DNA from 2 places in the Streptomyces sp. NPDC028289 genome. Region 1 is predicted to be linked to the other one. Evidence: riboswitches for the same ligand, from Rfam matches in the RefSeq annotation. Region 1 holds a riboswitch; the other holds the start of a gene.

The links. Region 1 has a riboswitch for glycine ahead of gcvT (glycine cleavage system aminomethyltransferase GcvT). Riboswitches for the same ligand answer to the same signal wherever they lie in the genome.
Region 2: linked by a shared signal. The riboswitch ahead of gcvP (aminomethyl-transferring glycine dehydrogenase) and the one ahead of gcvT (glycine cleavage system aminomethyltransferase GcvT) in region 1 are both predicted to bind glycine.

Annotation. Positions count from the first base shown of each region.
Region 1 covers NZ_JBVHTI010000014.1:83,327-98,767, reverse strand. The annotation lists gene ACZ4UV_RS48285 (carboxypeptidase regulatory-like domain-containing protein) at 1-43, shown strand, start outside; gene ACZ4UV_RS48280 (L-serine ammonia-lyase) at 671-2,038, opposite strand; gene glyA (serine hydroxymethyltransferase) at 2,095-3,357, opposite strand; gene gcvH (glycine cleavage system protein GcvH) at 3,397-3,774, opposite strand; gene gcvT (glycine cleavage system aminomethyltransferase GcvT) at 3,898-5,025, opposite strand; glycine riboswitch at 5,074-5,183, opposite strand; glycine riboswitch at 5,184-5,281, opposite strand; gene ACZ4UV_RS48260 (AAA family ATPase) at 5,464-6,138, shown strand; gene ACZ4UV_RS48255 (enhanced serine sensitivity protein SseB) at 6,220-7,011, shown strand; gene ACZ4UV_RS48250 (enhanced serine sensitivity protein SseB C-terminal domain-containing protein) at 7,162-7,959, shown strand; gene ACZ4UV_RS48245 (ABC transporter permease) at 8,316-9,314, shown strand; gene ACZ4UV_RS48240 (ABC transporter substrate-binding protein) at 9,373-11,124, shown strand; gene ACZ4UV_RS48235 (ABC transporter permease) at 11,197-12,204, shown strand; gene ACZ4UV_RS48230 (ABC transporter ATP-binding protein) at 12,201-13,292, shown strand; gene ACZ4UV_RS48225 (ABC transporter ATP-binding protein) at 13,289-14,668, shown strand; gene ACZ4UV_RS48220 (M1 family metallopeptidase) at 14,769-15,441, shown strand, end outside.
Region 2 covers NZ_JBVHTI010000008.1:2,639-18,079, reverse strand. The annotation lists gene ACZ4UV_RS36735 (TOBE domain-containing protein) at 1-73, shown strand, start outside; gene ACZ4UV_RS36730 (molybdopterin-dependent oxidoreductase) at 235-723, opposite strand; gene modA (molybdate ABC transporter substrate-binding protein) at 930-1,763, shown strand; gene modB (molybdate ABC transporter permease subunit) at 1,760-2,608, shown strand; gene ACZ4UV_RS36715 (ABC transporter ATP-binding protein) at 2,634-3,836, shown strand; gene gcvP (aminomethyl-transferring glycine dehydrogenase) at 3,883-6,768, opposite strand; glycine riboswitch at 6,946-7,039, opposite strand; gene ACZ4UV_RS36705 (PRC-barrel domain-containing protein) at 7,154-7,534, shown strand; gene ACZ4UV_RS36700 (DNA polymerase IV) at 7,708-9,072, opposite strand; gene ACZ4UV_RS36695 (MerR family transcriptional regulator) at 9,146-9,790, opposite strand; gene ACZ4UV_RS36690 (bifunctional nuclease family protein) at 10,088-10,561, opposite strand; gene ftsR (transcriptional regulator FtsR) at 10,653-11,390, opposite strand; gene ACZ4UV_RS36680 (FHA domain-containing protein) at 11,431-12,261, opposite strand; gene ACZ4UV_RS36675 (DUF881 domain-containing protein) at 12,452-13,288, opposite strand; gene ACZ4UV_RS36670 (small basic family protein) at 13,294-13,626, opposite strand; gene ACZ4UV_RS36665 (DUF881 domain-containing protein) at 13,623-14,534, opposite strand; gene ACZ4UV_RS36660 (sugar phosphate nucleotidyltransferase) at 14,641-15,441, opposite strand, start outside.

The DNA of each region.
Region 1 (15,441 bases):
GAAGTCCACCGTCACCGAGAACTTCACCCTCAAGAGAAAGTAGAGAACGGCCGACAGCCGGGGTGGGACGCTCCCGAACAGGGGCGACCCACCCCGGCCTTCGGTACAGGGCCCGGCGCAAGGAGCGCGCTTCCACGATGCGGTGCGCAGTCCTCAGCATGCCGCCGGGCGACCGGACGGCGTCGACATCTTTCTCCCGGGGGCGACATCGCGGTCGGGCGGTGTCGGGAGGGGCCTCCCCGTAAGGCCGTTGCACATGATGCCTGCACAGGCGGCCGGTGTACGCGATACGTCGACGCGCTCACCAGTACGCGGTACAGGAGCCGGCTCGACTGTCCATTTCCAGCGCCAAGGCTGAACCCTCAGCCAGATCGCGAGCAGGTTCGGCAAGATCTTTTGCTCACCAGTCCCGGTCGGCACAGGGCAGCGCGACGCCGGCGACCGACTTCGCTGTCCGGGAACCAGCAGGCACCACGAGGAGACAGGAGGCGACCCAGAGGAGGCCCTGCTCACACACCCTGGAAGCATCGTCGGTCCGGGGACACGCCGGGGACTTTTCGGGGACTTTCAAGTCTGTCCCGGAGACTCTCCGGGGACTTTCCGCCGTGTGAGCAGGGAAGGCCCCCGACAGTGCCGAAAGACAGGAACGGGCCGGTCAGGGCCCCTTTCCCTAGCACTCGATGATGTTCACCGCCAGCCCGCCCCGGGCCGTCTCCTTGTACTTGACGCTCATGTCGGCGCCCGTGTCCTTCATGGTCTTGATGACCTTGTCCAGGGACACCTTGTGGGAGCCGTCGCCGCGCATGGCCATGCGGGCCGCGGTGACCGCCTTGACCGCGGCCATGCCGTTGCGTTCGATGCAGGGGATCTGGACCAGGCCGCCGACCGGGTCGCAGGTGAGGCCGAGGTTGTGCTCCATGCCGATCTCGGCCGCGTTCTCGACCTGTTCGGGCGAGCCGCCGAGGACCTCGGCGAGCGCGCCCGCCGCCATCGAGCAGGCCGAGCCGACCTCGCCCTGGCAGCCGACCTCGGCGCCGGAGATGGACGCGTTCTCCTTGAAGAGCATGCCGATCGCGCCGGCCGCGAGGAGGAAGCGGACCACGCCGTCCTCGTCGGCGCCCGGGACGAAGTTGATGTAGTAGTGCAGGACCGCCGGGATGATGCCCGCCGCGCCGTTCGTGGGGGCGGTGACCACCCGGCCGCCCGCCGCGTTCTCCTCGTTCACGGCCATCGCGTAGAGCGTGATCCACTCCATCGCGTGCGCCAGCGGGTCGCCCTCGGCGCGCAGTTGGCGCGCGGTCACGGCGGCCCGGCGCTTCACCCGGAGCCCGCCCGGCAGGATGCCCTCCCGGGACATGCCGCGGGAGACGCACGCCTGCATCACCCGCCAGATGTCCAGCAGGCCCGCGCGGATCTCCTCCTCGGTGCGCCAGGCCCGCTCGTTCTCCAGCATCAGCGCGGAGATCGACAGACCCGTCTCCTTCGTCAGGCGCAGCAGCTCGTCGCCCGTGCGGAAGGGGTACTTCAGGACCGTGTCGTCGAGTTTGATGCGGTCCGCGCCGACCGCTTCCTCGTCGACGACGAACCCGCCGCCGACCGAGTAGTACGTCTTGGAGAGGAGCTCGGCCCCGGACGCGTCGTAGGCCCAGAGGGTCATGCCGTTCGCGTGGTAGGGGAGTGCCTTGCGGCGGTGGAGCTTCAGGTCGTCGTCGAAGGAGAACGGGATCTCGTGCTCGCCGAGGAGGGACAGGCGGCGCGTGGCCTTGATCGCCTCGATGCGGTCGTCCGCGGTCTCCACGTCCACCGTGCGCGGCGAGGCGCCCTCCAGACCGAGCAGCACGGCCTTGGGGGTGCCGTGGCCGTGGCCGGTCGCGCCGAGGGAGCCGTACAGCTCGGAACGTATCGAGGCGACGGACTCCAGCAGGTCCTCGTTGCGCAGGCGGCGGGCGAACATCCGGGCCGCGCGCATCGGGCCGACGGTGTGGGAGCTCGACGGGCCGATGCCGATCGAGAACAGGTCGAAGACCGAGATGGCCACGGGAACTCCTCCAGAGAGGGCGGGGGCACACGCCGTCGGGTGCCCCCACCAGGGAACTACTTGTTCAGACCGGGGTAAAGCGGGTGCTTCGCCGTCAGCGCCTCGACCCGGGCCTTCAGGGCCGCCGCGTCGTAGGACGGCTTCAGCGTCTCGGCGATCACGTCCGCGACCTCGGCGAAGTCCTCGGTCGTGAAGCCGCGGGTGGCCAGCGCCGGGGTGCCGATCCGCAGACCCGAGGTGACCATCGGCGGCCGCGGGTCGTTCGGGACGGCGTTGCGGTTGACCGTGATGCCGACCTCGTGGAGCCGGTCCTCGGCCTGCTGTCCGTCCAGCTCCGACGCACGCAGGTCGACGAGGATCAGGTGGACGTCCGTGCCGCCGGACAGGACGTTCACGCCGGCCTCGCGGGCGTCGGCGGCGGTGAGCCGCTCCGCCAGGATCCGCGCACCCTCCACCGTACGACGCTGGCGCTCCTTGAAGTCCTCCGAGGCGGCGACCTTGAAGGAGACCGCCTTCGCCGCGATCACGTGCTCCAGGGGACCGCCCTGGAAGCCCGGGAAGACGGACGAGTTCAGCTTCTTCGCGAAGGCCTGCTTGGCGAGGATGATCCCGCCGCGCGGTCCGCCGAGCGTCTTGTGGGTGGTGGAGGTGACCACGTCCGCGTAGGGGACCGGGTTCGGGTGCAGCCCCGCCGCGACCAGGCCGGCGAAGTGCGCCATGTCGACCCACAGGCAGGCCTCGACCTCGTCGGCGATCCGGCGGAACTCCGCGAAGTCCAGCTGCCGCGGGTACGCCGACCAGCCTGCGATGATCACCTTCGGGCGGTGCTCCTTGGCGAGCCGCTCCACCTCGGCCATGTCGACCAGACCGGAGTCGTCGACGTGGTAGGCGACCACGTCGAACTGCTTGCCGGAGAAGTTCAGCCGCATGCCGTGGGTCAGGTGGCCGCCGTGGGCGAGGTCCAGGCCCAGGATGGTGTCGCCGGGCTGGGCCAGCGCGAACAGGGCCGCCTGGTTGGCGGAGGCACCGGAGTGCGGCTGCACGTTGGCGTACTCGGCGCCGAACAGCTCCTTCACCCGGTCGATGGCGATCTGCTCGGTGACGTCGACGTGCTCGCAGCCGCCGTAGTAGCGGCGGCCCGGGTAGCCCTCGGCGTACTTGTTGGTGAGGACCGAGCCCTGCGCCTCCATGACCGCCAGCGGAGCGAAGTTCTCCGAGGCGATCATCTCCAGGGTGGACTGCTGGCGCGCCAGCTCGGCGTCGACCGCGGCGGCTACCTCGGGGTCGAGCTCGTGCAGGGGCGTGTTCAGAACGGACATCTGTTTCTACGACTCCTAGGCCGGGGTCTGCGGCGGCTCTCAGCCGGCGGTGAAGGCGGTGTACTCGTCGGCGGAGAGCAGGTCGTCCGGCTCGTCCGTGACGCGCACCTTGAACAGCCAGCCGCCCTCGAAGGGGGCCGAGTTCACCAGGGACGGGTCGTCGACGACGTCCTCGTTGACCGCGGTGATCTCACCGGTGACCGGCGCGTACAGGTCGGACACCGACTTGGTCGACTCCAGCTCGCCGCAGGACTCACCCGCGGTCACCGTGTCGCCGACCGCCGGGAGCTGGACGAAGACGACGTCACCGAGCGCGTTGGCCGCGTGCTCCGTGATGCCGACCGTCGCCACGCCGTCCTCGGCGGCCGTCAGCCACTCGTGCTCCTTGCTGTAACGCAGCTGCTGGGGGTTGCTCATGGCCTGAATTCTCCTGTACGCGGGGGAGTGCTGGTGAATGGGGGACTGCTGGGAACGCGCGTGACCAGCGGCGATGTGCGCCAGGTCACGCCCGGTGGCTGTTGCCGACGCCGGTTGGGGTGATCACTTCCGGCGCTTGTAGAACGGCAGCGGCACGACTTCGTACGGCTCGTGACTGCCCCGGATGTCCACGCCGACGCCTGCCGTGCCCGGCGCCGAGTGCGCGGCGTCGACGTACGCCATGGCGATCGGCTTGCCCAGGGTGGGGGAGGGGGCGCCCGAGGTGACCTCGCCGATCACCTCGCCGCCGGCGACCACCGGGTATCCGGCGCGGGGCACCCGGCGGCCTTCGGCGACCAGGCCGACGAGCACCCGCGGCGGCTTCTGCTCCGCTCGGGCGGCGGCCTCGGCGAGCGCCGCGCGCCCCACGAAGTCGCCCTCCTTCTCGAACTTCACCACCCGGCCGAGCCCGGCGTCGAAAGGGGTGAGCGAGGTGGTGAGCTCATGCCCGTACAGCGGCATGCCCGCCTCCAGCCGCAGCGTGTCCCGGCAGGAGAGACCGCACGGCACCAGGCCCACCGCGGAACCCGCCTTGGTCAGCGCCTGCCACAGCTCCACCGCGTGCTCCGGCTTCACGAACAGCTCGAAGCCGTCCTCGCCGGTGTAGCCGGTGCGTGCGATCAGCGCCGGGACGCCGGCGACGGTGCCGGGCAGCCCGGCGTAGTACTTCAGCCCGTCCAGGTCGGCGTCGGTGAGGGAGGCGAGGATGCCCGGGGACTCCGGGCCCTGGACGGCGATCAGCGCGTACGCGTCCCGGTCGTCGCGGACCTCGGCCTCGAAGCCGGCGGAGCGTTCCACGAGCGCGTCGAGGACGACCTGGGCGTTGGAGGCGTTGGCGACGACCATGTACTCGGCCTCGGCCAGCCGGTAGACGATCAGGTCGTCCAGGATGCCGCCGTCGGCCCGGCAGATCATGGTGTAGCGGGCCCGGCCCACGCCGACGGAGGCGATGTTGCCGACCAGGGCGTGGTTCAGCAGGGCGGCGGCCTGGGGGCCGGTCACGGTGATCTCGCCCATGTGGGAGAGGTCGAAGAGCCCGGCCCTGGTCCGTACGGCGACGTGCTCGTCGCGCTCGGAGCCGTAGCGCAGGGGCATGTCCCAGCCGGCGAAGTCGGTCATGGTCGCGCCGAGCGAGCGGTGCAGGGCATCGAGCGCGGTACGGCGGGGTGCGGCGGAATCGGTACTGCTCATCGGTCGGTCGTCTCCCGGAGGTCCCAAGGGCATGACAGGCGAGGGCTGTCCTCCCCATCTGTCATCGGAACCTGAGAGGTTCGCCCTGACCACGGATGTGACCACGACTTGCACCTTGGGTGGAGCCACTGACACAGCGGCCCGCTTTTCAGATGTGCCTCGCCCGCGCGGTAACGGGGCCTGAGAGATTCAAGGGAGGGACTTGCTCCTTCGGCGCCCCAGCGAAGACGGCTGGGGACTCTCCCGCGCGGATTCAAGCGGCCGGTATGCAGTTGGCGCGGACATCATTGCACGCCGCCCGGGGCCGTGGCAGGCCGGACCTGGCCCTCCGTTCTGTGACGGGCCTGTGGCAGTACGCGAACGGAACCGCGAGACGCCGTGATTACCTTCTCTTTACGTTAAGTGGGGAGAACCTTTCCTGAACCCCCAGGGAGGACGATCACGGTGACAAGGACCACGGCATACGCGACGACGACGGGCATCGCCGTGCCCCGGCAGCCGGCGGCCCCGGCCCGCGAGCGGTGCGGCGAGCTCCCCGCACCGGTCGTCCGCGACCTGCGCGATCGCGCCGGGCACAGCCCGCACGGCCTGCTCTTCGGCCCCCGTGACCTGGTCGTGGTCACGGGGCTGCCCGGCAGCGGCAAGTCCACCCTGATGCACCGCACCGTCCAGGGCATCCGTATCGACTCCCAGGACACCCGCGACCGCTGGGACTCCCGCCTGGCCCGCCTCCTGCCGTACGCCGTCTACCGCCCGCTGGTCCGCATCGCCCACTACGCCGGGCTGCGTCGGGCCCTCGGCACCGGCGAGGGCGTGGTCGTGCACGACTGCGGGACCCAGGCCTGGGTGCGCGACTGGCTGGCCCGGGAGGCCCGCCGCCGCGGCGGCACCCTGCACCTGCTGCTCCTCGACGTCACGCCGGGCACGGCACTGGACGGCCAGCGCGAACGCGGCCGGGGCGTCTCCCGGTACGCCTTCCTGCGCCACCGCCGGGCGGCCGGGCGGCTGCTGCGCGCGGCGGAGAAGGGGAGGCTGCCCGAGGGCGTCGGTTCGGCGGTCCTCCTCGACCGGGACGCGGCGGACGTACTGCGCCGGATCGCCTTCGCGGCCTGAATCGGCTGGTGGGGTGGCTTTGTCGGTGTCACCCGCTAGCCTTTCCAGCCTCACCAGTGGTTTCCAGCAGGCGGTAGGCAGATGGACTTCCCGGCGGACATTCCCGCGGACTTCCCGGCACAGGCGCACCCCCACCCGCACGGCGGGTGGCCCGGCAACGAACTGGAGGAGGTCCTGTCGGCCTCCCTCGGCGTGCCCGCGGCGGCGGGCCGGCTCATCGAGGTACTGGGCCGGAGTTTCCTGTGGATCCCGCTGCCCGAGGGCGGCGGCCCGCACAGCGGCCCGCTGGACCTGCCCACGACGGAGATCGCGGGCCAGGTGTACGTGCCGGTCTTCAGCTCCGAGGAGCAGTTCCGCCTGGTGGCCGGCTCCCATCTGTCGTACACGATCGCCCCGGCGGTCGAGTTCGCCCGCGGGCTGCCCCCGCAGGTCGGCATCGCCGTGAACCCCGGGGGAGTCGTCGGGGTCCCGCTGCCGCCGGAGGCGGTCGCCCAGCTCTGCCGGACCGGCCGTACCGAACTGGACGGCCCCGCCTCCGGCGGCCGGGTCCGCCTCTTCGAACCGGACTGGCAGGACGACCCGATGGACTTCCTGGCCGCGGCGTCGGCGGAGTTCGCGGCGATCGGCGTCGTCGCCTCGGCCCGCCGCTGCCTCGCCGCGGTCGAGACTGCGGACCCGGTGATGTTCGTGGGCGTCGAACTCTCCCAGTGGGAGGGCGACGTGCGCGCCCTGCCCCTGGAGGCCCTGGGCAAGGCACTGGGCCGGGTGCCGGTGAGGTGGCCGGTGAACCTGGTCCTGCTCGACGTGGCGGACGACCCGGTCGGCCACTGGATGCGGGAGAACGTGCGTCCCTTCTATCAATACGGCCACTAGAAACGCCCTCAGGGCAGCCAACCAAGGGGCGCGGGGAACTGCGCGACCAGCCACCACGAAGCCGCACCCGCGCACGGACAATCGGCCCCCGCCCCCTGGGCGCATAAGCTGTCTCCAAACGCGGGGCACCAGATGAAGGGGCGGTAACACGTGAGCGCCAGCGGCACCGCGGCGACCGGACAGGTCGAGCACATGCTGCGCCAGGTAACCCCCGGGCGCTACGACGCCTACGAGGCACTCCTCCGCGCCCTCGCCACGCCCTCCTCCGGCCAGATCTGGATGCTCCTCTGGCACGGCCAGGCCGGCTCCCCCGACGCCCAGTACGGGAACATGGAGGTCGAGGGCCACGGCTACGCCCCCTGTGTGACCTCGGCCCAGGAACTCTCCGCGAGCGGCTGGAACCGCTCGTACGAGGTGGTCGACGGCATCGACGTGGCCCGCACCCTCTACCCCGACCACTTCGGCCTCTGGCTCAACCCGCACGCACCGGGCGGCGGCGTCGGCATCCCCTGGCTGGACCTGCGCCGCATCGCCACCGGCCTGGACCGCCAGCCGGCCGGCCCGCTCCGGCTCACCGAACCGGCCATCGAGATCCCGCAGTTCTACGCCCTGCTCACGCAGAACGCCCACCGCACCCCCGCGGTGCGCTCCCTGCGCCGCGCCTGGGTGCAGCCGGCCCTCGGGGCGCCGTACCTCGCGATCGGCCTGGACGTGTACGACACCTCGCCGCCGGCCGTGGACTCGGTGCGGGGGATGATGCAGCAGTCGATCGGGGCGGTGCCGGACGGGCTGCCGGTGTCGACGGTCGCGATGACCGACGAGTACGACCCGGTCGTGATGTGGATGCGGGCGACGGCACGGCCGTTCTACGACCGCGAAGCCCACGCGGCGCTGCCGCCGGCGCCGGCGACGGGGTACGGGTATCCACCGGCCCAGGGCGGTTACTGACGCGACGGGGCGCTCTCCCCTCGGGTCGACCGAGGGGGTTCACAAGATTTACGTAACGAACACATTTCTCCGCGCGTAGATGACGCCGGAACGCTCCGTTCCGGCCGGATTCGGCGTTCTGTCCCAACTGACCCGTGTCCGAGGGGCGTTACCCACTGTTCGGATAACGGAATCCCTCGGACTGCATCACGGTTGCGCATACTTTCTTCGCCAGATCTGGCGGGTGATCGCGACGACGCTGAAGACTCGCCAGTCAGACATGAGGTCGGTTTAAACCTCATGATCGAGCAAGTCGACAAAGCCGCAATCCGCGGCTGGCGTAGGCCGGTCACCGCCGGCGAGAGGGGTCGCTCACCGTGACCGCACCGATCGAGACCACCGGGGCGGCAGCCGAGGCACAGCCGGAGGCTGTGCTGGAGGGTGCCGGTAAGGGGCAGATCGAGGGTCGTTCCCTCGGACAGATCGCCTGGACCCGGTTCAAGAAGGACAGGGTCGCCGTGGCCGGCGGCATCGTTGTCGTTCTGCTGATTCTCGTCGCGATCCTCGCCCGCCCCATCCAGGCCCTGTTCGGTCTCGACCCCAACGCCTTCCACCAGGAGCTGATCGACGCCAACACCTCGCTGCCCAACGGCGGCTGGGGCGGCATGAGCCTCGATCACCCGCTGGGCGTGGATCCGAAGTTCGGCCGCGACATCGCCACCCGCATCCTGGAGGGCTCCTGGGTGTCGCTGGTCGTCGCCTTCGGCTCGACGATCCTGTCCAACGTGATCGGCGCGATCATGGGCGTCGTCGCGGGCTACTACGGCGGCCGGGTCGACTCGGTCATCAGCCGGCTGATGGACACCTTCCTGGCCTTCCCCCTCCTGCTGTTCGCCATCGCCATCTCCGCCACCCTCCAGGGCGGCGCGTTCGGCCTGAACGGACTGCCGCTGCACCTGAGCGTGCTCATATTCGTCATCGGCTTCTTCAACTGGCCCTACCTGGGCCGGATCGTGCGCGGCCAGACCCTCGCCCTGCGGGAGCGTGAGTTCGTCGACGCCTCCCGCGGCATGGGCGCCAAGGGCCCGTACATCCTGTTCCGGGAGCTGATGCCCAACCTGGTCGGCCCGATCATCGTCTACTCGACGCTGCTGATCCCGACCAACATCCTCTTCGAGGCGTCCCTCAGCTTCCTCGGCGTCGGCATCCAGCCCCCGCAGGCGTCCTGGGGCGGCATGCTCCGCGAAGCGGTGACGTACTACCAGGTCGATCCCGAGTACATGATCGTGCCCGGCCTTGCCATCTTCGTGACCGTGCTGGCGTTCAACCTGCTCGGTGACGGTCTCCGCGACGCTCTCGACCCGCGCAGCCGCTGACGCCTGCTGTCACCGAGAGCCCGAAAAGTTTCCGACAATGGAGGGGAACCCGCCCATCATGCGAAGGTCAGCGCTGGCCGCGATCGCGGCCATCGGCTCCGCCACCCTGCTGGTTGCAGGGTGCAGCAAGGCCGATGACAACAAGGACGGCAACGGCGGCAGCTCCGCCGCGGCCAACGCGGCTACCAAGGGTGTCGTCAACGCGTCCGACAAGAAGGGCGGGACGGTCACCTACGAGCTGTCCGACGTCCCGGACTCGTTCGACCCCGGTAACACGTACTACGCCTACATGTACAACTTCAGCCGGCTGTACGCCCGCCCGCTGATGACGTTCGAGCCCGGCCCCGGTTCCAAGGGCAACACCCTGGTCCCGGACCTCGCCGCGAGCAAGGGCGTTCCGAGCGACGGCGGCAAGACCTGGACGTACAAGCTGCGTTCGGGTCTGAAGTACCAGGACGGTACGGCGATCACGTCCAAGGACGTCAAGTACGCCGTCGAGCGCTCCAACTTCGCGCGTGACGTGCTCTCCCTCGGCCCGAACTACTTCCAGCAGTTCCTGGTCGGCGGCGACAAGTACAAGGGTCCCTACAAGGACAAGAGCGCCAAGGGCCTCGCGTCCATCGAGACCCCGGACGACACCACGATCGTCTTCCACCTGAAGCAGGCCTTCCAGGAGTTCGACTACCTGGTCTCGGCCCCGCAGACGGCCCCGGTCCCGCAGGCCAAGGACAACGGCGTCGACTACGTCAAGAACATCGTGTCCTCGGGCTCGTACCAGTTCCAGAGCTACCAGGACGGCAAGCAGGCCGTGCTGGTCCGCAACAAGAACTGGGACCCGAAGACCGACCCGCTGCGCAAGCAGCTGCCGGACAAGATCGTCGTCAACCTGAAGGTCAACGCCGAGACGATCGACAAGGACGTCCAGGCCGGCGACGCGATCGACCTCGGCGGCACGGGTGTCCAGGCCGCCACGCAGGCCCAGGTGCTCACCGACGCCAGCAAGAAGGCCAACACGGACAACACTTACGGTGGCCGTCTGGTCTACATGGCGATCAACACCAAGCTGAAGCCGTTCGACAACGTCGCCTGCCGCAAGGCCGTCGAGTACGCGATCGACAAGGTCTCGGTGCAGACCGCCGAGGGCGGCCCGATCCGCGGTGACGTCGCCACCACGGTGCTGCCGCCGGACATCCCGGGCTACTCGAAGGCGGACGTCTACGCCACCACCGGCAACAAGGGCGACGTGGCCAAGGCCAAGGAGCAGCTGAAGGCCTGCGGCAAGACGTCGATCAACACCAACATCACGGCCCGTTCGGACCGCCCGCAGGAGATCGACGCCGCCACGGCGATCATCAACTCGCTGAAGAAGGTCGGCATCAACGCCACCCTCAAGCAGTACCCCTCGGGCAAGTACTTCACCGACTACGCCGGTGTCCCGAACTTCGACAACAAGCAGAACGTCGGCCTGATGATGATGCAGTGGGGTGCCGACTGGCCGTCCGGCTACGGCTTCCTGCAGCAGATCCTGAACGGCCAGGCGATCAGCCAGTCCGGTAACACCAACCTGTCGCAGTACGACAACAAGACGGTCAACGGTCTGCTGGAGAAGGCGATCGGCACGCAGGACGACGCCGAGCGCAACAGCATCTACACGCAGATCGACAAGCAGACCATGGACGACGCCGCCCTGGTGCCGCTGACCTACTTCAAGGTCCTGCTGGCTCGCCCGACCACCTTCACCAACCTGGTCTCCACGGCGGCCTTCAGCGGCCAGTACGACTACCTCAACATCGGCGTCGCGTCGAAGTAGCAGCCCCGGAAGGCAGGTGAAGGCATTGGTGCCCGCGGGTCTCACGGCCCGCGGGCGCCAGCGCCGATCCCCGTGATCTCGTACATCCTCCGTCGGACGCTCGCAGCGGTGATCCTGCTGCTGGTCGTCTCCGCGGTCACCTTCGCCATCTTCTTCGTGCTGCCACGGCTGGCCGGGCAGACCGCCGACCAGTTGGCACAGCAGTACATCGGCAAGAGCCCGTCGAAGGCGGACATCGCCGCGGTCAAGCACAACCTCGGTCTGGACCAGCCCGTCTACGTCCAGTACTGGCACTTCATCAAGGGGATCGTCTCCGGCGCCACCTATGATCTGGGCCCCTCCACGGTGCACTGCGACGCACCGTGCTTCGGCTACTCCTTCAAGACCCACCAGGCGGTCTGGCCGCAGCTGACCTCCCGGATGCCGGTGACCCTGTCGCTGGCCCTCGGCGCGGCCGTGCTCTGGCTGGTCTCCGGCGTGGCGATCGGTGTGATCTCCGCGCTGAAGCCCCGCTCCTTCTTCGACCGCACCTTCATGGGTGTGGCCCTCGCCGGCGTCTCCCTGCCGATGTTCTTCACGGGCAACCTGGCGATCCTGCTCTTCACCTACCAGTGGCCGATCTTCGGTCGAACGTACGTCCCGCTCACCGAGAACCCGGCGCAATGGGCCAACACCCTGATCCCCGCCTGGTGCTCGCTCGCTCTCCTGTATTCGGCCATCTACGCGCGGCTCACCCGCTCGGGCATGCTGGAGACGATGAACGAGGACTACATCCGCACGGCCCGCGCCAAGGGCCTGCGCGAGCGCAAGGTCGTCGTCCGGCACGGACTGCGCGCCGCGCTCACCCCGATCATCACCGTCTTCGGCATGGACCTCGGTCTGCTGCTCGGCGGCGCGGTGATCACCGAGACCGTGTTCTCGCTGCACGGCATCGGCCAGTACGCGGTGCAGGCCATCGACGACAACGACCTGCCCCCGATCCTCGGCGTGACCCTGCTCGCCGCCTTCTTCGTCGTGATCGCAAATCTCCTGGTGGACCTGCTCTACGCGGCCGCCGACCCGCGGGTGAGGCTCTCGTGACCGAACTCTCCAAGACCGGCGCCGCCGTGGGCGAGCCCACGCCGGCCGCCCCGTCCGACGCCTTCCTCGAAGTCCGCGACCTCAAGGTGCACTTCCCGACCGACGACGGCATCGTCAAGTCGGTCGACGGCCTCAGCTTCTCGCTGGAGAAGGGCAAGACCCTCTCCATCGTCGGCGAGTCCGGCTCCGGCAAGTCCGTCACCTCGCTCGCCATCATGGGCCTGCACCGGCTCGGCGCCCGCGGCAAGAACGTCCGGATGTCCGGCGAGATCTGGCTCGGCGGCAAGGAGCTGGTGAACGCGTCCCCGGACGAGGTGCGCCGGCTCCGCGGCCGCGAGATGTCGATGATCTTCCAGGACCCGCTGTCCGCGATGCACCCGTACTACAAGGTCGGCGACCAGATCGTCGAGGCGTACCGGGTGCACCACAACGTCAGCAAGAAGGTCGCCCGTACCCGCGCCATCGAGATGCTCGACCGGGTCGGCATCCCCGAGCCCGCCAAGCGCGTCGACGGCTACCCGCACGAGTTCTCCGGCGGTATGCGCCAGCGCGCCATGATCGCCATGGCCCTGGTCAACAACCCCGAGCTGCTCATCGCGGACGAGCCGACCACCGCGCTCGACGTCACCGTCCAGGCGCAGATCCTCGACCTGATCCGCGACCTCCAGAAGGAGTTCGGCTCCGCGGTCATCCTCATCACCCACGACCTGGGTGTGGTGGCCGAGATCGCCGACGACGTGCTGGTGATGTACGGCGGCCGGTGCGTGGAGCGCGGCCCGGTCGACGAGATCTTCGAGAAGCCGCAGCACCCCTACACCTGGGGCCTGCTGGGCTCGATGCCGCGCATCGACCGCGAGACCTCCGACCGGCTCATCCCGGTCAAGGGACAGCCGCCGAGCCTCATCAACGTCCCCTCGGGCTGCGCCTTCCACCCGCGCTGCCCGTACGCGGACCTCCCCAAGGGGAACGTCACCCGCACGGTCCGCCCCGAGCTGGAGCTGGTCGACGGCGGCCACTGGTCCGCCTGCCACCTCTCGGCCGAGGACCGCACGCGGATCTGGACCGAAGAGATTGCGCCGAAGCTGTGAGCGACACGAAGAAGACCGATGACGCCGTCATCCCGCAGCAGGCGTCGGCTCCCGAGAAGGCCTCCGGAGACCGGGAGGTGCTGCTGAAGGTCGAGGGCCTGCAGAAGCACTTCCCGATCAAGAAGGGCATCCTGCAGCGGCAGGTCGGCGCGGTGAAGGCCGTCGACGGCATCGACTTCGAGGTGCGCAAGGGCGAGACCCTGGGCGTGGTCGGCGAGTCGGGCTGCGGCAAGTCGACCATGGGCCGGGTCATCACCCGCCTCCAGGACCCGACCGGCGGCAAGGTCACCTTCGAGGGGCAGGACATCACGCACCTGTCCACCACGAAGATGCGTCCGCTGCGCCGCGACATCCAGATGATCTTCCAGGACCCGTACGGCTCCCTGAACCCCCGGCACACCATCGGCTCGATCGTCTCCGCGCCGTTCCGGCTGCAGGGTGTCGAGCCGGAGGGCGGGGTCAAGAAGGAGGTCCAGCGCCTCCTGGAGCTGGTGGGTCTGAGCCCCGAGCACTACAACCGCTACCCGCACGAGTTCTCCGGCGGCCAGCGCCAGCGCATCGGCATCGCCCGCGCGCTCGCCCTGAAGCCGAAGCTGGTGGTGGCCGACGAGCCCGTCTCCGCCCTGGACGTCTCCATCCAGGCGCAGGTCGTCAACCTCATGGACGACCTCCAGGAGGAGCTGGGCCTGACCTATGTGATCATCGCCCACGACCTCTCCGTGGTCCGGCACGTCTCGGACCGGGTCGCGGTGATGTACCTCGGCAAGATCGTCGAACTCGCCGACAGCACCAAGCTGTACGAGTCGCCGATGCACCCGTACACCAAGGCGCTGATGTCGGCGGTGCCGGTCCCGGACCCGAAGCGGCGCGGGCAGAAGAGCGAGCGCATCCTGCTCCGCGGTGACGTGCCGTCGCCGATCGCCCCGCCGTCCGGTTGCCGCTTCCACACCCGGTGCTGGAAGGCGACGGAGATCTGCAGGACGACGGAGCCGCCGCTCCTCGAGCTCCGTCCGGGCCAGCGGGTGGCGTGCCACCACCCCGAGAACTTCGCCGACCAGGCCCCGCAGGACACCGTTCTGCTGACGGCGGCGAAGGAGGCCTCGGAGCTGGTGGGCGAGGCGGTCCTGGAGGAGTCGGCGGAGCCGGCCGAGGCCACGGAGGCCGCGACCACCGAGCCGGCCGCGACCACGGACGCTCCCGAGGCCGAGGCCGAAGCCGAGGCCGAGGCCGAAGCCGAGGCCGAAGCCGAAGCAGCCGAGGAGCCGGTGGCCGACGAGCCGGTGGCCGACGAGGCTGCGGCCGAGGACGCGGAGAAGTCCGCGGCCGGTGATGCCACAGCCGGGTCACAGGCATCACAGGAGTCAACCGACAAGTAGCGCATGACACAACTGAGCAAAGTCATGTACATGCCTTAACGGGAGAGCGCAGAGTCGACCGTGTCCGTCCACTGACCGGCACGCTCGAAAGGGACGACTCATGCGCCTCTCCCGTTCGGCACGTCTGGCGGCCGCCCGCCCGTCGCCCACCACCCTCAAACGACGCGCTACGCGCGGAAGCGCCTTTTTAGCCGCGGCGGCCGCCTCCTTCGTCATAGCCGCCGCCCCCGCCCCCACCCCGGGCGCCGACGGCATCGGCGACCCCTACTTCCCCCAGCTCGGCAACGGCGGCTTCGACGCCCGCCACTACGACCTCGACGTGGCCTACGCCCCGGACACCGGCCGCCTGGACGGCCGTACCACCCTCACCGCCCGCGCCACCCAGAACCTCTCCGCCTTCGATCTCGACCTCCAGAAGCTGGAGGTCACGAAGGTCGAAGTGAACGGCAGACGCGCCGGGTTCACGCGCACCGGCGACGAGATCACCGTCACCCCGCGGGACGCGCTCCGCAAGGGCCGTGACTTCACGGTCTCCGTCACCTACGGCGGGATCCCCGAACCCCTCAACGGGCCCATCGTCTTCGGCTCCGACTACGGCTGGATGAAGACCTCCGACGGTGTCTTCGTCGCCTGTGAGCCCAACGCGGCCTCCACCTGGTTCCCGTCCAGCGACCACCCCTCCGACAAGGCCACCTACGACATCCGCATCAAGGCCCCCGAGGGCCTGACCGGGGTCTCCAACGGTCGGCTGGTCTCGACGTACGACAAGGGCG
Region 2 (15,441 bases), on a different contig from region 1:
ACTCGGCCTGGAGGTCGGCATGGAGGCCACCGCCCGGGTGAAGTCCACGAACGTGCACATCGACCGCGTCTGACGGCTCACCCGGCCGGTACGGCCGTACCGCCCTACGTTCGCCCGTTCACCTGCACAGCAGGGCGGCCCACAGGTCCAGCCGGTCGCCCAACCGGGACAGCCCGTTCAACCCGGTCGCCCCCGCCCTGGCCAACGCGGTGCGGGACGCGACGGGCGTGCGGTTCACGAAGTCGCCGCTGACACGCGACCGGGTGTGGCGGACTCTGGATGCCAGCCGCCGTACCCCCCGTCCACCCGGATCCCCCTGATGCCGCTGATGTGCCTGGCCCCGCAACGGTCCTGGGGCAGCACCAGTTGGGGTCCCGCCCCGTCCAGCGGGCTGTCGTCGATGCTGACGCCGAGCAGAACCGGGGCGTGGGCGAAGTCGGGGTCGATCTCGGTCCAGGAGAGCAGCGCGTGGTGCCCGTCGGCGCCGGAGACCGCGATGAGGAAGCGCAGCCGGTCCTTGCGGCGGCCGGGGTCGAATTCGGGTCCGGCCGCGGTGAGGACGTCGTACAGCCGCGGTCCGGTGAAGCCGTGGTGCTGGATGCCGCTGGTGGCGCACTCGAAGCTGACCCGCACCCGGTGCTGGGGCCAGCGCAGGAGGTCGGGCACGGTCAGCCGGGCCGGTCGTGCGAGGTCTCCGGTGAGGACGAATTCGGCGAGCGTCATGTGCGGCCACCTCCCGGATGACGGTACCCGCAGCGCGTCACCGTACAAACGCACATGCCAGCTTCAATCGCCATGTATGCAGCTCATGCGATGTGACAGAAGACTTACGCCTGGCAATTGCGGCAGTATCATCGCCAGGCGGCCGATAGACGGTTCGCGGCAGGGCGCGACAGATTGTTCATGGAATCCAGAGGAGTTCACTCGTGATGACCCGTTCCGTTCGCCGGACCCGGCGGACGCTCCAGGTGGCCGGTGCCTCGGTCGCGGCCCTGCTGGCCCTGAGCGCCTGTTCCTCCTCCTCCTCCGACGACGACTCGTCCGCGACGACGAAGTCGGACACGTCGGCGGCGGCGACGCCCAAACTGTCGGGCTCGATCACCGTGTTCGCGGCGGCCTCGCTCCAGGAGAGCTTCACGACCCTGAAGGCCGACTTCGAGAAGGCCCACCCGGGCACCAAGGTCAACTTCAGCTTCGGCGGCAGTGACACCCTCGCCGCGCAGATCACGAGCGGTGCGCCGGCCGACGTCTTCGCCGCCGCGAGCGCCAAGACCATGGCGATCGTGACGGACAAGAAGGACACCGCCACCACGCCGGCCACCTTCGTCCGCAACCAGCTGGAGATCGCCACCCTGCCGGGCAACCCCGACAAGATCTCCTCCCTGAAGGACCTCACCAAGCCCTCGCTCAAGGTCGTCCTCTGCGACAAGACGGTGCCGTGCGGTGCCGCCGCGCAGAAGGCCCTGGACGCCGGCAAGCTGAAGCTCACCCCCGTCTCCTACGAGGAGGACGTGAAGTCCGCCCTCAACAAGGTGGTGCTGAAGGAGGCCGACGCGGCGGTCGTCTACAAGACCGACGTCAAGGCCGCCGGCAGCAAGGTCGAGGGCGTGGAGTTCCCCGAGTCCGCAAACGCGATCAACGACTACCCGATCGCCCTCCTGAAGAACGCCCCGAACCCGACGGTGGCCAAGGCGTTCATCGCCCTGGTGCAGTCCGCCGAGGGCCAGAAGGTGCTGAACGACGCCGGGTTCCTCAAGCCGTGACGAAGGCCGACGAGTCCGGCGCCGCGGCCGGCACCCTCACGGGCGGTCCGCGGCGCCGGCGCGTCCGGTCGGCCGTGCCGCTACCGCTCCTCCTCCCCGGAGCGGTAGCTCTGGTCTTCCTGCTCCTGCCGTTGGTCGCCCTGCTGGTGCGGGCCCCCTGGCGCAGCCTGCCGTCGCTGCTGACCAGTACCGAGGTGTGGCAGGCCCTCCAGCTCTCCCTGGTCTGCGCGACGGCGGCGACGGCCGTGAGCCTGGTCCTGGGCGTACCGCTGGCCTGGCTGCTGGCCCGCACGGAGTTCCCCGGCCGGGGCTTCGTACGGGCGCTGGTCACCCTTCCCCTCGTCCTCCCCCCGGTGGTGGGCGGTGTGGCCCTGCTCCTGGCCCTCGGCCGCAACGGAGTGGTGGGCCAGTGGCTGGACGCCTGGTTCGGCATCACGCTCCCGTTCACCACGGCCGGTGTGGTGGTCGCCGAGTCCTTCGTGGCCATGCCGTTCCTGGTGATCAGCGTCGAGGGCACGCTGCGGGCCGCCGACCCCCGCTACGAGGAGGCCGCCACCACCCTGGGCGCCTCCCGTTTCACCGCGTTCCGCCGGGTCACGCTCCCCCTCATCGCCCCCGGCATCGCGGCCGGCGCGGTCCTGGCCTGGGCCCGTGCACTGGGCGAGTTCGGAGCGACGATCACCTTCGCCGGCAACTTCCCCGGCCGCACCCAGACCATGCCGCTCGCCGTCTACCTGGCCCTGCAGAACGACCCTGACGCGGCGATCGCCCTCAGCCTGGTGCTGCTGACGGTGTCGATCGCGGTACTGGCGGCACTGCGCGATCGTTGGATGACGGCATCTTGAGGACGACCTGGTGGACGACGCCCCGATGACACACCGACACCCCGCGGCCGCCGACGGCGCTCAGCCCCCGCAGGGGCCATCCGCACCCGACACTGATACCCACACGAGTGGTGCGGGTGGGAACCCCATCCCGGCCGAAGGCCGGGCGGCACCCCCCACCCACCTGCACCCGGCGACGCCCGGCCTCCACGCCCACCTCGTCGTCACCCGCCCCACCTTCCACCTCGACATCACCCTCACCGCCGCCCCCGGCGAGGTCGTCGCCCTCCTCGGCCCCAACGGCGCGGGCAAGACCACCGCCCTCCGCGCCCTGGCCGGCCTCACCCCCCTCACCGCCGGCCATCTCCACCTGGACGGCACGGAGTTGGACCGCACGCCCCCCGAATCCCGCCCGGTGGGCGTCGTCTTCCAGGACTACCTCCTCTTCCCCCACCTCACGGCCCTCGACAACGTCGCCTTCGGCCCCCGCTGCCAGGGCGCGACAAAGGCCGAGGCCCGCGCCCAGGCGACCGCCTGGCTGGACCGCATGGGCCTCACCGCGCACGCCGGCGTCAAACCCCGCCGACTCTCCGGCGGTCAGGCCCAGCGCGTCGCACTGGCCCGCGCGCTGGCCACCCGCCCCCGTCTCCTCCTCCTCGACGAACCCCTCGCCGCCCTGGACGCCCGCACCCGCCTCGACGTGCGTTCTCAACTCCGCCGTCATCTGGCCGAGTTCGAGGCGGTCGCGGTCCTGGTCACGCACGACCCGCTGGACGCCATGGTGCTGGCCGACCGCCTGGTCGTCATCGAACACGGCCGGGTCGTCCAGGAGGGCACGCCCGCCGACATCGCCCGCCACCCGCGCACGGACTACATCGCCCACCTGGTCGGCCTCAACCTCTACCGGGGCCGGGCCGAGGGTCACACGGTCGAACTGGACACGGCACCCTCGAACAGCACCACCATCACCACCACCGAAGTCCTCGCCGGTGACGTCTTCGTCGCGTTCCCGCCGAGCGCAGTCACCCTCTTCCGGGACCGCCCCACGGGCGCCAGCGCCCGCAACCTCTGGCGCTGCGAGGTCGCCGGCCTGGAGACCCACGGCGACCAGATCCGCGCCGACCTGACCGGGGAACTCGCCCTCGCCGCCGACCTCACCACGGTCGCCGCCGCGGAACTGGACCTGCACCCGGGCGCCACGGTCTGGGCGACGGTGAAGGCGACCCAGACACACGCCTACCCGGCGTGAAAGCGGGAGGCCCCGCCGAAGCGGGGCCTCCCTCACACCCTGTGCGTCAGTCCTCGTACGCGTCCAGCGGCGGACACGAGCACACCAGGTTCCGGTCGCCGAAGGCCTGGTCGATCCGGCGCACCGGCGGCCAGTACTTGTCGGCGGCGGACACGCCGCCTGGGAAGACGGCCTCCGTGCGGCTGTACTCGTGCTTCCACTCCCCACCGAGCGCGGCCGCGGTGTGCGGAGCCCCGCGCAGCGGGTTGTCCTCGGCGGGCCACTCCCCCGCCCCGACCTTGTCGATCTCCGCCCGGATGGCGATCATCGCCTCGCAGAACCGGTCCAGCTCACCGAGGTCCTCGGACTCGGTCGGCTCGATCATCAGCGTGCCGGCCACCGGGAAGGACATCGTCGGCGCGTGGAAGCCGTAGTCGATGAGCCGCTTCGCGACGTCGTCGACGCTCACTCCGGTCGCCTTGGTCAGCGGCCGCAGGTCGATGATGCACTCGTGCGCGACCAGCCCGCCGGGCCCGGTGTAGAGCACGGGGTAGTGCGGCTCCAGCCGCTTGGCGACGTAGTTGGCGCTGAGCACGGCCACCTGCGTGGCCCGCTTCAGCCCCTCGCCGCCCATGAGCCGGACGTACGCCCACGAGATCGGCAGGATCCCCGCGGATCCCCACGGCGCGGCCGAGATCGGCCCGACGCCGGTCTCCGGCCCGGCGGCGGGCTGGAGCGGGTGGTTCGGCAGGTACGGCGCCAGGTGGGCCCGTACGGCCACCGGACCGACGCCCGGACCGCCGCCGCCGTGCGGGATGCAGAAGGTCTTGTGCAGGTTGAGGTGGGAGACGTCCCCGCCGAAGTGCCCGGGCTTGGCCAGTCCGACCAGGGCGTTGAGGTTGGCGCCGTCGACGTACACCTGTCCGCCGGCCTCGTGCACCTGCGCGCAGATGTCCGCGACGTGCTCCTCGAACACCCCGTGCGTGGAGGGATAGGTGATCATCAGGACCGCGAGCTCGTCACGGTGCTGTTCGATCTTCGCCCGCAGGTCCTCGACGTCGATCTCGCCGTCCTCGGCGGTCTTCACGACGACGACCTTCATGCCCGCCATGACGGCGCTGGCGGCGTTGGTGCCGTGCGCGGAGGACGGGATCAGGCAGACGGTCCGCTGTGCGTCGCCGTTGGCGCGGTGGTACGCGCGTACGGCGAGCAGCCCGGCGAACTCGCCCTGCGATCCGGCGTTGGGCTGCAGCGACACCTTGTCGTACCCGGTGACCTCGGCGAGCCGCTCCTCCAGCTCCCGGATGAGGGTCAGGTAGCCCTGCGCCTGCTCGGCGGGCGCGAACGGGTGCAGCTGGCCGAACTCGGACCAGGTGACCGGTTCCATCTCGGTGGTCGCGTTGAGCTTCATGGTGCAGGAGCCCAGCGGGATCATGCCGCGGTCCAGCGCGTAGTCCCGGTCGGCGAGCCTGCGCAGGTAGCGGAGCATCGCGGTCTCGGAGCGGTGCTGCCGGAAGACGGGGTGGGCGAGGTAGCCGTCGGTGCGCAGCAGCGCCTCGGGCAGCGTGTCCTCAGTGACGGCGTCCAGCGCCTCGACGTCGCCCTCGACGCCGAAGGCCGTCCACACGGCGCCCAGCTGGGCGCGGGTGGTGGTCTCGTCGCAGGCCATGGAGACGTGGTCGGAGTCGACGAGCCGCAGGTTGACACCGCCCTGGCGGGCGGCGGCGACGATCTCGGCGGCCTTGCCGGGCACGCGCGCGGTGAGGGTGTCGAAGTAGGCGCCGTGCACGATCTCGACACCGCCGGCCGTGAGTCCCGCGGCGAGGATCGTGGCGTAGCGGTGCGTCCGCTGCGCGATGGCCTTGAGCCCCTCGGAACCGTGGTAGACGGCGTACATACCGGCCATCACGGCGAGCAGCACCTGCGCGGTGCAGATGTTGCTGGTGGCCTTCTCCCGCCGGATGTGCTGCTCGCGGGTCTGCAGCGCCAGCCGGTAAGCCTTGTTCCCGTCGGCGTCCACGGAGACGCCCACGAGCCGTCCGGGCAGGCTGCGCGCGAACTTCTCCCGGACCGCCATGTAACCGGCGTGCGGCCCGCCGAAGCCCATCGGCACACCGAACCGCTGGGTGGTGCCGACGGCGATGTCGGCCCCGAGCTCGCCCGGCGAGGTCAGCAGGGTCAGCGCGAGCAGGTCGGCGGCGACGGTGACGAGCGCGCCCACTGCGTGCGCCTGCTCGACGACGGCCTTGATGTCGCGTACGGCACCGGAGGCACCGGGGTACTGGACGAGGACCCCGTTGATCTCACGCCCGGCGAGGTCAGCCGGAATACCGTCGTGGAGGTCGGCGACCACGACCTCCACGCCCGTCGGCTCGGCCCGGGTCCGGATCACGGCGATGGTCTGCGGCAGCGCGTCCGCGTCGACGACGAAGACGCCCTTCTTGTTCTTGCCCATGCGCAGCGACAGGGCCATGGCCTCGGCGGCGGCCGTGCCCTCGTCGAGCAGCGAGGCACCGGAGGTGGGCAGCCCGGTGAGGTCGGCGACCACGGTCTGGAAGTTCAGCAGCGCTTCCAGCCGGCCCTGGGAGATCTCCGGCTGGTACGGCGTGTAGGCCGTGTACCAGGCGGGGTTCTCCATCACGTTGCGCAGGATCACGGGCGGCGTGAAGGTCCCGTAGTACCCCAGGCCGATCATCGAGTCGAGCACCTGGTTACGGTCGGCCAGCGACCGCAGCTCGGCCAGCACCTCGGCCTCGGTCCGGGCGGCCGGCAGCTCGAGCCGGTCGGCGTTCTTGATCACGTCCGGCACGGCGGCCGCGGTCAGGTCGTCGAGCGAGCCGTACCCGACCTGGGCGAGCATCTTGGCCCGAGCCTCGTGGTCGGGGCCGATATGGCGCTGCTCGAAGGGAATACCCTGCTCAAGCTCGGAGAGCGGAATGCGCTGGGCGGTCATTGCGGAGGCCTCCTGGTCTGACGCGACCTTCGAGGGGTACCCCGGCACGGGTACCCCGACGGCCTCCCCCTCTGTCATCTGACCTGAGAGCTTCGCCGGTGCGCCCTTGTGGACCACCGGCTTTCACCGTCGGTGAGAGCGGACACCGTCGGCATCCGCCCTGCTTTCCAGAGTGACCTCGTCCGTGCGGTACGTGAGCCTGAGAGATTCCGGGGAGGATTTGCTCCTTCGGCGCCTCCGGTTTCCCGGAGGACTCTCCCGCACGGGGTCAGCAGCCGCCTGCCAGCCTACCAGCGGGGGCAACACCGGAGTCTTCGAGTGGCCGCCTCCTTCAATGTGCTCTTTTGTAGTGCTTACGGATGAGTTGCGACCAAGTGGAGGGCCCGTGCAGACCGACATCGATCCGCGCAACCTGATCGGCCGCAAGGCGTTCGACCGCAACGGCACGAAGATCGGCACGATCGACGAGGTGTACCTCGACGACGCGACGGGCGTGCCGGAGTGGGCGGCCATACGCACCGGCCTGTTCTCCCGGGACGCCTTCGTGCCCCTGGAGCCCAGCGAACTGGTCGAGGGCACCCTGCAGGTCCCCTTCGACCGCGCCCTGATCAAAGACGCCCCCGACTTCGGCGTGGGCCGCCACCTCTCCCCGGAACAGGAACTCCAGCTCTACCACCACTACGGCCTGGACACGGCTCCCCCGCCCCACGACCATCCGGACCACGACTTCGGCAAGCTGGCGGGGACGGAGGACGCGGGGGCGTGACGCCGACGCCGGGTACGGTCGTGGTTTGGCCGCGGGCCGGTGAGGGCTGATCGCGCAGTTCCCCGCGCCCCTTCAGGTTTCTTCAGCCGCGGGCAGTCGTGCCGCTGGGGCGGCACGGGTGGGCGCAGCGCCACCCTGCCAGCGCCGGTGAGCCCCCCAGCGCCGACCCACGGTCACGTACGCACGCCGTCCGCCGAAACCCCCGGTGCCAACGGCAGCGGCTCCGCCGGCTCCAGCTCAGGGTCCTCGACCCGGAACGTCCGCACTCTCCCCGGCCCCATGGACCCCGGCGTCTCGAACCGCACCGTCACCCGCCCGAGCCCGCTCCCCTGCACCCATCCGTGCCCGTACTCGGCATGCCGCACGTCGTGCCCCGCGGGCCACCGCCGCTCGGCAACCACCTGCTCCTCAGCGACCGGCTCCGCCACGTCCTCCTCCGCCGCGAACTCCGCCGCCCCCTCCCCTGCCGCCGCCTGCGCGAACAGGTCCTCCTGCGTGTAGTCGGCCAGCCCCGACACCCCCACCCCCAGCAACCGCACGCCCCCCGTCGTGTCCACCGAGTCCAGCAACCGCGCGGCCGCCTCCCGCACCACCGTCGGGTCGTCGGTCGGCCCTCTGAGCGTCTCGGACCGGGTGAGCGTCGAGAAGTCGTACCGCCGCACCTTCAGCACGATGGTCCGCCCGGACAGCCCGGCCCCCCGCAGCCGCCGCACGCACCGGTCGGCCAGCCGCTGCACCTCCAGGCCCACCCGCAGCCGGTCGTGGATGTCCACGTCGTAGGTGTCCTCGACCGACACCGACTTCGTCTCCCGTTCGGCCACCACGGGCCGCTCGTCGTGCGCGAGCGCCATCGCGTACAGCGCGTGCCCGTGCGCCTTGCCGAGCAGCCGTACCAGCTCGTCCTCCCCCGCCTCGGCGATCTCGTCGACCGTGGTGATCCCGGCCCGCCGCAGATGGTCCCCCGTCGCCGGCCCCACCCCCGGCAGGGTCCGCACCGTCATCGGCCCGAGCATCGCCCGCTCCGTGCCCGGCTCGATCAGCACCAGTCCGTCCGGCTTGGCCTGTTCGGAGGCGATCTTCGCGAGCATCTTGGAGGCGGCGAGCCCGACGGACCCGGAGAGCCCCGTGGCGGCCCGTATGTCGGCGCGCAGCCTCTCCCCGACCAGCCGCGCCGACGTGGCGTCCCAGGCCACCCCACCGGCCTCCAGATCCACGAAGGCCTCGTCCAGGCTGAGCGGCTCCACCAGCGGGGAGAGCCCCCGCAGCAGCCCCATCACCTGCTCGCTGATCGACCGGTACAGCCCGAAGCGCGGCACCAGATACGCGGCGTTCGGCGCCAGCCGCCGCGCCTGCCCCATCGGCATCGCGGAGTGCACCCCGAAGACCCGGGCCTCGTACGACGCGGTGGCCACCACACCGCGCGGTCCGAGCCCGCCCACGACCACGGCCTTCCCGCGCAGGCTCGGCTTGGACGCCTGCTCCACCGAGGCGAAGAAGGCATCCATGTCGAGATGCAGGATCGTGGGCGCGTTTCTCACATCTCCGATGCTGCACCACACCACTGACAATGCCCCGGCACGGTTTCCCGTGCCGGGGCGTCACATGAGGCCTTCAGACCGCGCGGTTGCGCCGCCGCGCCAGTTCGTCGGCCGGGTTGTGGCCGACGAGCGTCTCCCCGGTGTCGACGCGCTCGCCGTGCAGCTGGGAGAGAGCGCTTTCCACGTCCCGCCACACCACGCCGACCGCGATCCCGAAGATGCCCTGACCGCCCTGGAGCAGGGCGTGCACCTCGTCGGGCGAGGTGCACTCGTAGACCGTGGCACCGTCGCTCATCAGGGTCATGCGCTCCAGATCGCGGAAACCGCGTTCCCTCAGGTGCTGGACGGCGGTGCGGATGTTCTGGAGTGAGACCCCGGTGTCCAGGAACCGCTTGACGATCTTCAGGACGACGACGTCCCGGAAGCTGTAGAGACGCTGGGTGCCCGACCCGTAGGCGGGCCGCACGCTGGGCTCGACCAGGCCGGTGCGGGCCCAGTAGTCGAGCTGCCGGTAGGTGATGCCGGCCGCCGCGCAGGCCGTGGGCCCGCGGTAGCCGATCTCCTCGGTGGCCATGGACGCCGCCCCTCCGCCGCTCGGCACTGCGGTCGGCCGCTGCGGGGCGTGACCGGCAATGCTGCTGTGAAGCGGGGACGGACCGCTCTCCCCGAAACCGCGTCCGGGGGCACCCCCAGCCATACCGTCGCCGCTGCTTCTCACGCCGACCTCCGTCCTTGACCTGCCTTCTCGACGGTAGGCAGTCACCAGGGGTGCGTCAACGATCGCCACACTCGGCACGCCGAGTGATAATCACCCTAGGAGTGGTTTCCCGTGCCCCACCGCGGGGAAAGGCTAGCCGAATGCTCTGGCGGGAGGCCGTAGGACGCTCTCAATGGCCGCTGGCAATTGCCCATGAGTTTCGGCTGTGACCAGCCCCGAACCGGCCCGTCACGGGCCTTCTGTCACGAACCGGCCCGGTCACCGACCTCCTGGTGGATGACGGGCCGATCCGGTCCCTCACTGGCTGCTGGTGCCGAAGTCCTCGGGCGAGATCTGGTCGAGGAACTCGCGGAACTTCTCCACCTCGTCCTCCTGCTCGTCCGGGATCGCGATGCCCGCGTCGTCCAGCACCGTGTCACTGCCGTAGATCGGCGTTCCGGTGCGCAGCGCCAGCGCTATGGCGTCGGACGGACGGGCGCTCACCTCGACCCCGCTGGCGAAGACCAGCTCCGCGTAGAAGACGCCCTCACGCAGGTCCGTGATGCGCACTTCGGTGAGCTCCTGGCCGACGGCCTCCAGCACGTCCTTGAACAGGTCGTGCGTCAGCGGCCTGGCAGGCGCCATGCCCTGCTGGGCGAACGCGATCGCCGTTGCCTCCCCCGGCCCGATCCAGATGGGGAGGTAACGGTCGCCTCCCACTTCGCGCAGGAGCACGATCGGTTGGTTGGAGGGCATTTCCACCCGGACACCTACGACATCGAGCTCGTTCACACAGCAACCCTAGGCCGTGCCCGGGACGTTTGGGTAGTCGGGCCGGGAACGCGCGCCCGATCCGGCCTCCGCCCGGGTCCTGTCGTGGTACTCACGGCAGCCGCACCCCCAGCGCCGTCTGCATCAGCGCGGCATGCAGTTTCACCGTGAGCGCCGCCAGCTCCTTCGTACGGGCCTCCGCATGGGCCCTGGTCTGCGGGTTGCGGTGGCGCTTGAGCGGCGCCACCACCTGGTCCACCAGGCCCGCCTCCCGGTCGGCGGCGGCCTTCATCGCCCGCAGATGGCGTGGCTCGATCCCGAACCGGCCCAGCTCGGCCACGAGAGAGGCCACAGTGACCGTTTCGGCGTCGTACACGCCGTCCTCCAGCGGAGCGATCAGCCCGTACGACTCCCACTCCGCGAGGCAGTTCTCGTCGATGTCGGCGGCCGCGAGCAGCTCGTCCCGGCCGATCCGCGCCACCGTGGGCGCCTCGGAGACCACCGGCACGGCCTCACCGTCCCGCTGCCGCCCCAGCACGGGCGGCTGTACCGCCTCGCCGCGCTCCATGGCCTCCAGGTACTCCCGGATGACCTTGAGCGGCAGATAGTGGTCCCGCTGCATCCGCAGGACGTGCCCGAGACGCTCCACGTCCCCGGCACTGAACTTCCGGTACCCGGAAGGAGTACGGCGCGGCTCGATGAGCCCCTCCGACTCCAGAAAACGGATCTTGGAGATGGTGACTTCGGGGAACTCGTCGCGCAGCACGTTCAGCACCGTGCCGATGCTCATCAGCCCGGGTTCCGTGGCGGCGGTGCCGTGACCGGTACCGCCGCTCGGTGTGTGCAGCATGGACCTTCTTCCCTGGGTCCTCCAGGCGAGCTCCGGAGGGTCAGATGCCCTGCCGGCTCGCATAGAAGACCAGCCGGTACTTGCCGATCTGGACCTCGTCACCGTTCGACAGAGCAACCTGGTCGATGCGCTCCCGGTTGACGTACGTGCCGTTGAGGCTGCCGACGTCGGCCACCGTGAAAGAGCCGTCCGGCTGACGGCGGAACTCCACGTGCCGACGCGAGACCGTCACGTCGTCCAGGAAGATGTCGCTCTGCGGGTGGCGGCCGGCCGTGGTCAGGTCGCTGTCCAGCAGGAACCGGCTGCCCGAGTTCGGGCCCCGGCGCACGACCAGCAGCGCGGAGCCGAGCGGCAGCGCGTCGACCGCCGCCTGCGCCTCCGGAGAGAGCGACGGCATCTGGGTCTGGCCAGTGACCTCGGCGTCGTAGGCCTCAAGGCCGGAGATCGAGATCGTGGACGTCGTCTCCGACGCACGCTCGGGGACGGCGCCCGCGCGCAACGGGGCTCCGCAGTTGGAACAGAAGCGGGCGTTCTCCGCGTTGCGGTTACCGCACCTCGTACAAACCAGGGCCGACATGGACGGATCCTCCTGCCGCGGCTGCCCCGCCGGGGCGTTGGACGCGTACGGGCCGGAGGCGAACCCTCCACCCGTACCTGAGGTTGACGGTTGCCGGAAACCTATGCCGCCGGACTGGGACGGGTCAACTGACGGCGCGCCCTGACCTCCCGAAATGTCACCCCCCGGACCAGCCACCTGGTCCCGGAACAGCGGGCGCTGGCCCTCCGCGTCGGGCTGTGCCCGATGGCGCGCGGTCGCGTTGTCGCTACCCTCTCGCGCGCTCTTGCCGAACAACTTCGCAAACAACTTCACGGGCGATTCCCCTTGACCGAAACAGACCCGCCCGTGGGGCAGGACGAACCCTGACTGAATAAACCGGCAGACCCGGACAACCACACAACGTCCGTATCCACCAGACAGTTTCCACCACGCTCCGGTTCCCCGGTGCGCCGACCCCCCGCATCCTCATGCCCTCGCCGGACGTCCCCCATGCACCACCGGTTCACTGTGAGGACGACCGAGCGTAGTCAGGCTGCTTCGCCGGTCGCAAGGCATCCACGACGATCTTGGCCGATCGCTCGACGGTCACAGTCGCCTGTTCCTTCTCGAGGGTCTGCACCACGCCTCCGGGGATGTTGAGGGCCGGTTCGAGGTCCTGCGGCTTGCCGATCACCTTGAAAACGTAGGGCTGGGTGATCTTGTTCCCGTCGACGCTCACACTCTTCCCGGAGTCGGTGAGGTAGGTGCCGGCGATCACCCGGACCCCGTCGACCTGGATCGCCTCCGCGCCGGCCGCGCGCAACTCCTGGATCGCGTCGAGCAGCATGTCCGCCTGCACCGTCCCCTTCGGGTCGTCGACCGTCATCGTGATGCCAGGACCCTGCGCCGCCACGGTGCCCGCGAGGATACCGAGTTGCCGCTCCTTCTCGGCCGTCTGCCTGCGGGCCTCCGCCGCCTGGTCGGAGCTGCTCTGCAACTCCTGGCGCTGCTTCTCGAGTCCTGTCTTCTCGTCCTCAAGACGCTGAGTACGGTCGTCCAGTTCATCGAGGATGCGGACAAGATCTTCCTGACGGGCCCCGCGCAGCGCGCTGTCGCTGTCGCTGTTCGACGCCACCTGCACGGCGAGCCCGAACCCGAGCCCGAACAGCAGCACGGCGACGATCAGTTGGGCCCGGCTCACCCGCGGCGGCCACAGCCCCTGGACCAGCCTCTCGCGGCCGGTCAGCTTGGCCTCCGGCTTCGGCTCGGCGGCGGACCCTGCCTCCGGCGCCGTGGCGGGCACCTCGGCCGGGAGTTCTCTGCGCAGCCGGTGCTCCGGCTCCTTCTCGTGCTCGCCCATGCCGCTCACGCCCGGAAGACGTGCCGCCGGATCGCCGCGGCGTTGGAGAAGATGCGGATACCGAGGACCACCACGACCCCCGTGGACAGCTGCGAGCCCACACCCAACTTGTCGCCGAGGAAGACGATCAGCGCGGCCACCACCACGTTGGACAGGAACGACACCACGAAGACCTTGTCGTCGAAGATCCCGTCGAGCATGGCCCGCAGACCACCGAAGACGGCGTCGAGCGCCGCGACGACGGCGATCGGCAGATACGGCTCGACGACCGCCGGAACCTCAGGCCGGACCAACAGTCCGGCCACGACGCCCACGACGAGGCCAAGTACGGCGATCACGATGTGCCCTTCTCCGTCTTCTCGGTGTACGGCTGTGCTGTACGTACGATCACACTGGGCGCGGCGGGCAACCGGACGTCACTCTCCGTGGAGAGGGCCGCCCGGATGTCGAAGTTCTCCTCCAGGGCATGCAGGTACAGCCCGTCGGGGCTGTCCTGGAACCTGGAGCCGAGTTTCTCCCCGTCCCCCACCGCCAGCACCGTGTACGGCGGTACCAGCGGCCTGTTGTCGACAAGTATCGCGTCCCCCGCGGCCCTGATCGCGGACAGGGCCGTCAGCCGCTGCCCGTTGATCGAGACCGCCTCGGCACCCGCGGCCCACAGCCCGTTCACGACGCGCTGCATGTCATGGTCCCGTACCCGGCCGGTGTCGGAGAAACCGGAGGTCTCCCGGGGATTGCCGGCGTCGCCGCCCGAGGAGGCCTCCTTGGCGTCGTTCACCACCAGCTTCACGCCGGGGCCGTGCACCGCCGTGGCGCCCGACAGGACGTCCACCAGGTCCGCCTGCCCGCTGCCGCCGCTCTCCTGCAGCGCGGCACGCTGGCGGGCGCTGACGTCGTCCCGCAGCTTGTCGACACTGGTCTCCAGCTTGTCGGCGGCCGCCGTCTCCCGGTCGACCCTGTCGATGAGCTCCTGGCGCTCCTTGGCCACCACCGGCGCCGTCACGCGCGCCTGCGCCGCTCCCACGGTCACCACGAGGGCCGCCAGCACCAGACCGCCGGCGAGCCCCAGCCTGGCCCGGAGGGTTTTCGGCATGCCGCCGCTCTCCCCCTGAGCCCGCTTCCGCGCGGCCGCCTCGGCGTACCCGTCGTCGAGGCTGTGGTCCATGACATTGGTGATCAACGACATGGAGGCGTCCGGGCGCGACGGCCGGGCGGCGCTGCTCCGAACGGGGGGTTGCTGCGGCATGCCGCACATCGTCGCACGTCGCGACCAGTACCTCCGAACGGCCCCACCGGCGTGCCGGACCGGCCCCCGTGGGGACACCTGTCCGGCACGCACGCGTGCAGCGGTTTTACCGTCCGGCGCTGTCCACCGTCGCCGACCACTCGTCCAACAGAGCCTGCGCGGACGCGTCGTCGGGCCCTTCGGCCCACAGGTGGGTGACCGCCTCCGCCGGGTCGGGCAGCACCATCACCCAGCGCCCGTCGGTCTCGACGACCCGCACCCCGTCGGTCGTGTCGACGAAACGATCACCGGCCGCCTCGACGACACGCCGCATGACCAGTCCCTTGACAGCCCACGGTGTGGCCAGGTCCCGCTTGAGAACGTGCGCCTTGGGGATCCGGGCGTCGATCTGGCTGAGCGTGAGCTGCGTCCGCGCCACCAGGCCGATCAGGCGTACGAACGCGGCCGTGCCGTCGTAGACGCTGCTGAACTCCGGAACGATGAACCCGCCCTTGCCGTCACCGCCGAAGATGGTGCCCTCCTCGCGCCCCACACGCGTGAGGTCGTCGGGAGAGGTGGTCGTCCACTCGACCTGGGTGCCGTGGTACGCGGCCACCTGCTCGGCGATCCGGGTCGTGGTGACCGGAAGTGCCACCCGGCCGCTGCGCCGCTCGGCGGCGACGAGGTCGAGCATCACCAGCAGCGCACGGTCGTCCTCGATGATGCGGCCCTTCTCGTCCACCAGGGACAGCCGCTCGCCGACCGGGTCGAACCGCACACCGAACGCGGCCCCGGAGGACGCCACGATCTCGCCGAGCCGCACCAGCCCGGCCCGCCGCTGGTCGGCGGTCTCCGTGGGCCTCGCCTCGTTCAGGCCGGGGTTGATGGTCAGCGAGTCCACACCGAGCTTGCCGAGCAGGCTCGGCAG